One region of the Bradyrhizobium sp. JHI2711 genome, then DNA from elsewhere that is predicted to be linked to it. Evidence: predicted binding sites of a transcription regulator. Region 1 holds the regulator's gene; each other region holds the start of a gene.
What was found. Region 1 encodes PhoB, which activates phosphate uptake and scavenging genes when phosphate is short. Its sites were predicted from a motif close to TGTCATNNANCTGTCAT; they were not measured.

Region 1 (3,271 bases):
CTGAATTTCTACTACGGTGAGCACCACGCGCTGAAGAACATCAACCTGGCGCTCGGCACCAATCGTGTCACGGCGTTCATCGGCCCGTCGGGCTGCGGCAAGTCGACCCTGCTGCGCATCTTCAACCGGATGTACGATCTCTATCCGGGCCAGCGCGCCACCGGCCAGCTGCTGCTCGACCAGACCAACATCCTCGACCCCAAGCTGGACCTCAACCTGCTGAGGGCCCGGGTCGGAATGGTGTTCCAGAAGCCGACGCCGTTCCCGATGACGATCTACGAGAACATCGCCTTCGGCATTCGTCTCTACGAGAAGATCTCCAAGTCCGAGATGGACGACCGCGTCGAGAAGGCGCTGCGCGGCGGCGCGCTGTGGAACGAGGTCAAGGACAAGCTCAATGCCTCCGGCCTGTCGCTCTCCGGCGGCCAGCAGCAGCGCCTCTGCATCGCCCGCACCGTCGCGGTGCGGCCCGAGGTGATCCTGTTCGACGAGCCCTGCTCGGCGCTCGACCCGATCTCGACAGCCAAGGTCGAGGAGCTGATCCAGGAATTGTCAGAGAACTACACGATCGCGATCGTCACCCACAACATGCAGCAGGCGGCGCGCGTCTCCGACAAGACCGCCTTCATGTATCTCGGCGAGTTGATCGAGTTCGACGACACCAGCAAGATCTTCACGTCGCCGAGCGATCGGCGCACGCAGGATTACATCACCGGCCGGTTCGGCTGAGGAGACGGAACATGGGTTCTGAACATACCGTAAAGGCTTTCGACAGCGACCTTCAGGAGCTCACCCGCCTGGTCGCCGAGATGGGCGGCATCGCCGAGCGCATGATCGTCGATTCCGTCGACGCGCTGATCCGCCGCGACGTCGCGCTCGGCCAGCGCGTCGTCACCACCGACGCCGAGCTCGACGCGCTGCAGAAGCGCATCGAGGAGCGTGCCGTGCTCACCATCGCCCGCCGCCAGCCGATGGCTGTCGACCTGCGCGAGATCGTCGGCGCCATGCGCGTTGCGACCGATCTCGAGCGCATCGGTGATCTCGCCAAGAACATGGGCAAGCGCGTCGCGGCGCTGGAGACGGATTTCCATCCGCTCAAGCTGTTCCGCGGCCTGGAGCACATGACCGATCTCGTGCAGCAGCAGGTCAAGTCGGTGCTGGACGCCTATGCCGCGCACGATTTGCCGGCGGCGATGGCGGTGTGGAAGGGCGACGAGGAAGTCGACGCCATCTGCACCTCGCTGTTCCGCGAGCTCCTCACCTACATGATGGAGGATCCGCGCAACATCTCGTTCTGCATCCACCTGATGTTCTGTGCCAAGAACATCGAGCGGATCGGCGACCACGCCACCAACGTCGCCGAGACAGTGTTCTACATGATCGAGGGCCAGGCGATCACCGACAAGCGGCCGAAGGGCGACATGACGACCTTCGCCACGACGGTGCCGAATACCTGACGACTTAAGGAGCGACGACCACATGGGCGCACGCATTATGGTGGTTGAGGACGAGGAAGCTCTCACCGAGCTTCTCCGCTACAACCTCGAAGGCGACGGCTATGACGTCGAGACGGTGATGCGCGGCGATGACGCCGACACCCGCCTCAAGGAGCACATTCCCGATCTGATCGTGCTCGACTGGATGCTGCCGGGCCTGTCAGGCATCGAGCTGTGCCGGCGGCTTCGGACCCGCCCCGAGACCAAGCAGCTGCCGATCATCATGCTCACCGCGCGCGGCGAGGAGAGCGAACGGGTGCGCGGGCTCGCGACCGGCGCGGATGATTACATCGTCAAGCCGTTCTCGGTGCCGGAGCTGCTCGCGCGCGTGAAGGGCCTGCTCAGGCGCGCAAGTCCCGAGCGCCTCGCCACCGTGCTCGCCTATGGCGATATCGAGCTCGACCGCGACAAGCGCCGCGTGGCGCGCTCGGGCCGGCCGATCGATCTCGGTCCGACCGAATATCGCCTGCTGGAGTTCTTCCTGGAGCATCCCGGCCGCGTGTTCTCGCGCGAGCAGCTGCTCGACAGCGTCTGGGGCCGCGACATCTACATCGACGAGCGCACCGTCGACGTGCATATCGGCCGCCTGCGCAAGCTGCTCAATCTCGGCCGCGAGCAGGACCCGATCCGCACCGTCCGCGGCGCCGGCTACGCGCTGGACGATCGCTTCGCGAAGGCTGAGCAGACATAAAGCGCCAGCGACAGCTGGTTTGGCGAACTGCGGCGCCGATCTCGGCCGTCATCCCGGGGCGCGCGCAGCGTGAGCCCGGGATCTGAGCGCTTGCGCTCTTCGCGATTAGCCACAGGACGTGGTTTGGCGAAGACTCGGAGTGACCATCTCGCGCAACGATTGCGCCCCGCGGTTACGGATCCCCGCCTTCGCGGGGATGACACCGAGCGATTGGGAGCCGTCATCGTGTGACGGCTGCAGTCTTGGCGATCAAGCTTGGCGATCAAAGCTTGGCGATCAGGGAATTCCGCAAGCTCACCGCGTGCCCGGTTTCGGTGCTGCGCGACGGCGATCCGCTGCGGGCTGATAGGCCACGCGCGAATGCTGGGCACAATAGGGCAGGCCGGAGAGCGCCTTGCCGCCGCAGAAGAAGAAATCCGGGCTCGAGGGATCGCCGACCGGCCAGTGGCAGGTCGCCTCGTTCAATTCCAGCAGCGACAGCCGCTGGCTCATCGGCACCACGTTGTCGTAGGTAACCGGCTCGGCTTCCAACTCGACCTCGAAGGCCTGCGCCAACGCGGTGTTGCCGCGCGCGACGGGGCGGGTCACCCGCATCATATGCTGCGCGGGCCGTGCCTTGCGCGGCCGCGGCGCTGCCGATGAAGGGCTCTTGGCGCGGCCGGACAGGCCGAGCCGGTGCACCTTGCCGATCACGGCATTGCGGGTCACATTGCCGAGCTCCGCCGCGATCTGGCTGGCCGAAAGTCCGGCCTCCCAGAGCTTCTTCAGCTGCTCGACGCGATCATCGGACCAGGTCAAAACCGTCATTGCACCCTTTCCCTCGCTGCGCGCCTGCCATCCTGGGGCCTTCGCAGCGAATGCTTTAGCCTTGAAAAACCCGTGCCGTCAGAATCCCTTAAGGCTCGCCGGGCGCGCTCAAGACGCCCGAACGTTTACGCCGGTACATGAGGACTTCTGGGATCAGAACTGCTGCACGAGATGTCGTATCTGACAGTCCAAACGCTACAATATGGCGTGACTCCCGCGCAAGAGTCCGCCGACTCGCTTCCACATGTTCCGTGGTGAAAAACCCGCAAAATCGGCA
Region 2 (3,271 bases), on a different contig from region 1:
GGGTATGGAAGCTGGTCGTGAACGGCAGCTTGCGCTGGCGGCAATAGCGGCGGACCATCAGGCCGATCGGCCCTTCGGTCGCGATGTGGATGCTGTCGGGACGTGCCTCCTCGATCAGCCTTGCGATCCGGGCCGGGCGCGGCATGGCGAGGCGCACGTCGCGATAGCTCGGCATCGCGAAGGTGCGGAACGATTGCGGCGTCAGGAACGTGAACTCGACGCCGAGCGCTTTTGCAGCGTCAGAGAGCTTGGTCAGCGTCCGAACCACACCGTTGACTTGCGGGTGCCAGGCGTCGGTCGCGACCAGGATGCGCATCAAGTGGTCCTTGTTATGCAGCTCTAGCTGCGACCTGTGGCACCTGCTCCGGCTTCCGCAACTGATCCGCCCAGGTGATGATCTCGAAATGGCCGTCGTCATGCTCGACCAGGGCGGTGCAGCTCTCCACCCAGTCGCCGCAATTCATGTAGCGGATGCCGGCCTCGTCGCGGATCACGGCGTAGTGGATGTGGCCGCAGATCACGCCGTCGGCCTGGTGACGCCGCGCCTCGGCGGCGAGCGCCTGCTCGAACGCGCCGATATAGTTGACGGCGTTCTTGACCTTCTGCTTGGCCCATTGCGACAGCGACCAATAGGGCACGCCGAACAGGCGGCGGAAGAAGTTGACCAGGCGGTTCATCTGGATCGCGAAGTCGTAGGCCTTGTCGCCGAGATGGGCGAGCCAGCGCGCGTTCTGCACCACGAGATCGAAGATGTCGCCGTGAATGACGAGATAGCGCTTGCCGTCGGCGCCGGTGTGAACCGTGTTCTCGACCACGTCGATGCCGCCGAAATGCGTACCGTAATAGTTGCGCAGGAACTCGTCGTGATTGCCGGGAATGTAGATGACCTTGGCGCCCTTGCGCGCCTTGCGCAAAAGCTTCTGGACGAGGTCGTTATGCGATTGCGGCCAGTGCCAGCTCGATTTCAGCGCCCAGCCGTCGACGATGTCGCCGACGAGATAGATCGTATCGGCATCATGGTAGCGCAGGAAGTCGAGCAGAAGATCGGCTTGTGAACCGCGGGCCCCGAGATGGACGTCGGAGATGAACAACGTGCGAAAGCGCCGCTCCGGGCTCTCGTCACTCACATCGTAACTTCCCATGCGCCAGCCTGTAACAATGTCCCGTGACAGGGGGATGACCGATTGAACCCTTGAGGCACCTTCAAATACGAATCACGCCTTGCCTCGCCCTCCCCGCGAATATCAGTCGCATGCGACAATCAGGCGACATGGCGCCGCAGGGGCGCAAGCCCCCGCTCTTCTCTGAGGCAAACCTCCCCGCGGCACATCCTTCGAGACGCCCGCCCTTGGCGGGCCCTCAGGATGAGGACCGAGTGTGCGGCCCTAGCTTCAACGGGCACAGTGCTGCTTAGCCTCATCCTGAGGAGACCGCTGGAAGCGGTCGTCTCGAAGGATGGGGCGCGCGTTCAGGTGCCCGCCTCAGTAGAACTTGTGGAAATGATGGATCGGCCCGTGGCCGTGGCCGACGCTGAAGCGGTCGGCGGCGGCGATCGCGGCGCTGATCCAGGCCTTGGCGTTGCGCACGGCGGCCTCGAGGTCCTCGCCCCTGGCCAGCCCGGCCGCGATGGCGGAGGACAGCGAGCAGCCGGTGCCATGGGTGTTACGGGTGGCCACACGCGGCGCGGCGAGCGCGATCGCGGTCTCGGCAGTGACGAGATAGTCGGTGCTCTCGGCGCCCTCCCCGTGCCCGCCCTTGATCAGGACGGCGCGGCAGCCCAGCGCCAGCAGGCGGCGTCCCTGGCTTTCGATCTCGGCCTCGCTCGCCGCCACCGGTGCATCGAGCAGGGCCGCAGCTTCCGGCAGGTTCGGCGTGATCACGGCAGCCAACGGCATCAGCCTGGCGCGCAGGGCGTCGACGGCTTCAGCGGCGAGCAGGCGGTCGCCGGAGGTCGCCACCATGACGGGATCGAGCACGACATGCCGCGGCGACCAGCGCGACAGCGCGGCCGCGATGGCATCGATGCTGGCGGCCTGGGCCACCATGCCGATCTTCACCGCACCGATGTCGAGGTCGGAGAACACCGCGTCGATCTGCTCGGTGACGAACCCGGCCGGCACCGCGTGAATGCCGGTCACGCCGCGCGTGTTCTGCGCCGTCAACGCCGTGATCACGGAGGCGCCATAGACGCCGAGCGCGGCAAAGGTCTTCAGGTCCGCCTGGATGCCGGCGCCGCCGCTCGAATCGGAACCGGCGATGGTGAGTGCGACCGGGGTCGTCATCGCGGGAGACATGTGCTTGAGGAGGCCGCCATGGCCTCTCGTAGCGCGACCGTGGAACGTCAGCAAGCGCGCCGGGCCGCCGCCAGGCGTGATTCGCGAACCGATTGCGCGCCTTGCGAATCAGTCGGACACCGCGCGGACCAAGGCCCGAAATGATGGGGGCTTGAAAATGCAACGGCGCCGGACCCTTGCTATAGTCGCGTACCTTAGCGTGCTTCGCCGGTTACGCGAGACGTCAGGTGGTGGAACCGTCCAGCGCCCCCATGTTGCGGGCCGCCGGCCCCGCAAGCCACCTGAACAAGACTCCTTGGGGTGGAACGATGTGGGCCTTCTTCGAACGTCTCCTCGACTCGTCCATGCTGTCGCCGCACGGCATCTGCCTGTTGTGGGAGCCTCAGCTGATCTGGCTTCACGTCGTTTCCGACGCCAGCATTGCCGCTGCCTATTTCTCGATCCCGTTCGCCCTCGCTATTCTCGTCACCAAGCGGCGCGACCTCAAGTTCGGCTGGGTCTACTGGGCGTTCGCGATCTTCATCATGGCGTGCGGCCTGACCCACGTGCTGTCGATCTATACGCTCTGGGTTCCGATCTACGGCATCGAGGGCATGCTCAAGGCCGCCACGGCGGTCGCGTCGGTCTTCACCGCCGCCGCGCTCTGGCCGCTGCTGCCGAAGATCCTCACGATCCCCTCGCCGTTCGAGCTGCGACAGGTCCAGGCCGCGCTCGAGGAGGAGGAAATCAAGAGCCGCGACGCCACGCTGCTGCTGCAGCAGGTCCGCGACGCCCAGCGCGCGATGCGCGAGAGCGTGGCGCGCCTCACCGCGATCGTCGAGACCGCGGTCGACGGCGTCATCCTGCTCGATGCGCAGGACCGCATCCTGCTGTTCAATCCGGCCTGCGAGCGCTTGTTCGGCTACCGTGCCGACGAGGTGATGAACCGCAACGTCGGCATGCTGATGCCCGAGGCGGATGCAGGATCCGAGCGCCAG
Region 3 (3,271 bases), 770 kb from region 1:
CGCATCCGTCATCACCACGCCCTGGTTGAGGTTGTTCATGGCGGAGGAGATGAAGGCGTTGCGACGCAGCTGCAAACGGCTGGACCGGCGCAGCGAGGAATGGATCCACAGCCCGATCGCGGCGAGGAACGAGCAGACCACGATGCCCGCGATGAGGGCTTCCCAGATCACGCCGGGATCAAGCCTGGTGAGATCGCCCGGAACGGCAAGGCTGTCCGATGCCGCAAAGGCGCGCGCAGGCGCGCCCGTAACGGCCAGGCATAGGAGGGCGTGCACAGCAATCCAAAGCGTGCTGCCCACGTGCCAGTTCTTCTCAGCCATCAGCCACCCGCGATTTCAACGTCGGATTGTCTGGCTTCGCGGGTTTGGATCGGGTAAACGCCTGTGGGCACAACAGAATAATGTGACATAAAATGCGGCAATTGCCCTGACATGATAAACGACTTCTTAACGGAAGCCCCGCCTGCGCCGCCGCATCCGGACCGTGCGCCACCGGTGCTTCCAACTGGTATCCTGCACAACCATGGATAGGGTCGATTGCGTCGTCATCGGAGCCGGCGTGGTCGGGCTCGCGGTGGCCCGGAAGCTCGCCCAGGCCGGGCGCGAGGTGATCGTGCTGGAGGAAGCCGAGGCGATCGGCACCGTCACCTCCTCGCGCAACAGCGAGGTGATCCATGCCGGCATCTACTACCGGGCCGGGAGCTGGATGGCGCGCATGTGCGTGGCAGGCAAGCACGCGCTGTACCGCTACTGCGCCGAGCGCGGCATCCCGCACAAAAATTGCGGCAAGCTGATCGTCGCGACCAGCCCGAAGGAGACCGAGAAGCTGCAATCGATCAAGGCGCATGCCGAGGCCAACGGCGTGCTCGACATGCAGCTGCTCTCGGGCGAGGCCGCACGCGCGCTGGAGCCGGCGCTCGCCTGCGACGCCGCGCTGCTGTCACCGTCGACGGGCATCATCGACAGCCATTCCTACATGCTCTCACTGCGCGGCGAAGCCGAGGACGCCGGCGCAGCTTTCGCGTTTCACACCCCGCTGATCCGTGCCAAGGCGGCGGCCGGCCTCATCGAGATCGATGCCGGCGGCGAGGCACCGATGACGCTGCAATGCAACCTCCTCGTCAACGCCGCGGGGCTGTCGGCAACGCATGTGGCGCGCAACATCGACGGCATGCCGCTGGACCGGATTCCGCCGGCCTATCTCGCCAAGGGAAACTACTTCAGCTGCAACGCCAAGGCGCCGTTCTCGCGTCTGATCTATCCGGTGCCGGAGCCCGGCGGCCTCGGGGTGCACTTGACGCTGGACATGGCAGGACAGGCGCGCTTCGGGCCTGACGTCGAATGGATCGAGACGATCGACTACGAGGTCGATCCGTCACGCGCCGAGCGCTTCTATCCCGCGATCCGCAAATACTGGCCGACGCTGCCTGACGGCGCGCTGATGCCGAGCTATTCGGGCATCCGCCCGAAGATCGTGCCGCCGGCCGTGGCCACGCAGGATTTCTTGATGCAGGGCCCGCGCGATCACGGCGTTGCAGGCCTGATCAATCTGTTCGGCATCGAATCGCCGGGACTGACGTCCTCGCTCGCGATCGCCGATCACGTCGCCGAGCTCGCAGATATCGACAGTGTTTCGAGAAGCGGATAAGTGTGCGCGTCGAGAGCCACGGGTCCAAGCAAGAATGAGCGCCGCACAACCGTGTTGCACGGTACACACCTTGCAGCAGGGATGAGCACGGATGCTCTCATCCCTGCGTGAAGGACGTGATCAACTCTACACTGTCACGGGGGTTACTAGTGGAGCGTGTCGCCAGATTGCTTCAGACGCTCGATCTGGTCCTTGACCATCAACTTCCGGCGCTTCAACTCAACAATTTGCAGGTCGTCTGTTGAAAGGTGCACGAGAGCTTCGTGCAATTCGTTTTCGAGAAGTTTGTGCTTCCGTTCCAATTCAACGAGATGTGCCTGAATTGTCATTCGAAACCTCCTCGGTAGGGTTGAACCTTTAGGATTCGATCCGGACAACCAAGTCTACATCACCGATTCGTCCTGTCGATGGGTATCCGTCGTTGCAGCGTCATTTTTGAAAGTTCATATGTAACGAAGCGTGACTAAGGGAACCACGCCGGAAAAATCCATGATATCAATACGCCCACGCACCGCCGCAGCTCCCTGCAGAAATATGTTGCTGGAGATCGGGGACGAGGGATCGCAGATCGCTTGCGATCACGCGGCGCAAGGACGATAATTTCCACAGGGCATCCACAGCCCGGATCTCACGCCTATCGGTTTTCGGCCACCGCAGACATGACCAATGAAGATGAGCGTGAGCTCGAAGCCGAGCTCACCCGGTTGCAGCAGGAACACCGAGATCTCGATGCGGCGATCGATGCATTGCATCAATCGCCCGCCCCCGACCTGTTGCGGTTACAGCGCCTGAAGAAGCGCAAGCTGTTGTTGCGCGACCGCATCGCGTTCATCGAAGACCAGATCACCCCCGACATCATCGCCTGACCGTGAGCCGGTCTTGCGCGGCGCCCCGCCGCTTCCGAATCCGCTTGACTCAATAAGAACAAAATAGGAACATTCGCGGGCGCCCCACCTCAGAGAACGCTCAAGGACAACACACGAGGACAACGCAGATGTCGGCAACCGCCCTTTTCGACAACAGCCATTACGAACAGGCCTGCGATCAGGCGATCGCGATGTGCGACGGCAATCTGCGCAGCACCATCAAGGCGCTGATCATGGCCAACGAATATCTGGAAGCCGAGCTGGAGGAATTGCAGGCGGCGATTTCAGCCGGCTGCATTCCGGAGATCTCGCGCAGCAAGATGCGGAGCAAGAGCAGCGCCGCATAATCTTCAACCTTGGAGCAACGCCATGTCGGATGTGACCTATTACGTTGCAATGCCCTTCTTGATCGATGACGACGGATCACCCGTCGCAGGCGCTGCAGAGGAGTGTCAGTCCTCGACGGCGGCGCTGCGACGCGCAGAGATGCTGGCGCGCGGCGCCGGCCATATCGGCGCGATCGCGTTCAGCCGCAGCGGCGATCCCATGACCGGCGAATTCGGCGACGCGACGCTGCTGCGCAAGTTCGGCAACGTGCCGGAAGATCTTGCCACCCTCTAGACTAGCGCTCGCCGCCGACCAGCCTGATCCGCGGCTCGTGCCGGCGGCTCGCCTTGCGCACATACATGGCGGCATCCGCCTCCTCCAGGGCGCGGCCTGCAGCGGATTGCGGACCGAGCAGCGCGACGCCGGCCGA

Region 2: ACTEK7_RS31120 (UDP-2,3-diacylglucosamine diphosphatase) is a predicted target of PhoB. The motif match lies at 1,166-1,182, and genes of this name have one in related genera.
Region 3: ACTEK7_RS19710 (YdcH family protein) is a predicted target of PhoB. The motif match lies at 2,065-2,081, and genes of this name have one in related genera.

What each region holds. Positions count from the first base shown of each region.
Region 1 is NZ_JBPZPT010000002.1:749,409-752,679, forward strand. It holds gene pstB (phosphate ABC transporter ATP-binding protein PstB) at 1-729, shown strand, start outside; gene phoU (phosphate signaling complex protein PhoU) at 741-1,457, shown strand; gene phoB (phosphate regulon transcriptional regulator PhoB) at 1,480-2,187, shown strand; gene ACTEK7_RS16020 (GcrA family cell cycle regulator) at 2,482-2,994, opposite strand.
Region 2 is NZ_JBPZPT010000005.1:96,817-100,087, reverse strand. It holds gene ACTEK7_RS31125 (glycosyltransferase family 4 protein) at 1-316, opposite strand, end outside; gene ACTEK7_RS31120 (UDP-2,3-diacylglucosamine diphosphatase) at 330-1,142, opposite strand; gene thiD (bifunctional hydroxymethylpyrimidine kinase/phosphomethylpyrimidine kinase) at 1,482-2,282, opposite strand; gene ACTEK7_RS31110 (PAS domain S-box protein) at 2,603-3,271, shown strand, end outside.
Region 3 is NZ_JBPZPT010000002.1:1,522,492-1,525,762, reverse strand. It holds gene ACTEK7_RS19720 (EAL domain-containing protein) at 1-321, opposite strand, end outside; gene ACTEK7_RS19715 (NAD(P)/FAD-dependent oxidoreductase) at 524-1,648, shown strand; gene ACTEK7_RS19710 (YdcH family protein) at 1,795-1,977, opposite strand; gene ACTEK7_RS19705 (YdcH family protein) at 2,308-2,514, shown strand; gene ACTEK7_RS19700 (hypothetical protein) at 2,643-2,861, shown strand; gene ACTEK7_RS19695 (hypothetical protein) at 2,884-3,135, shown strand; gene ACTEK7_RS19690 (GGDEF domain-containing protein) at 3,137-3,271, opposite strand, start outside.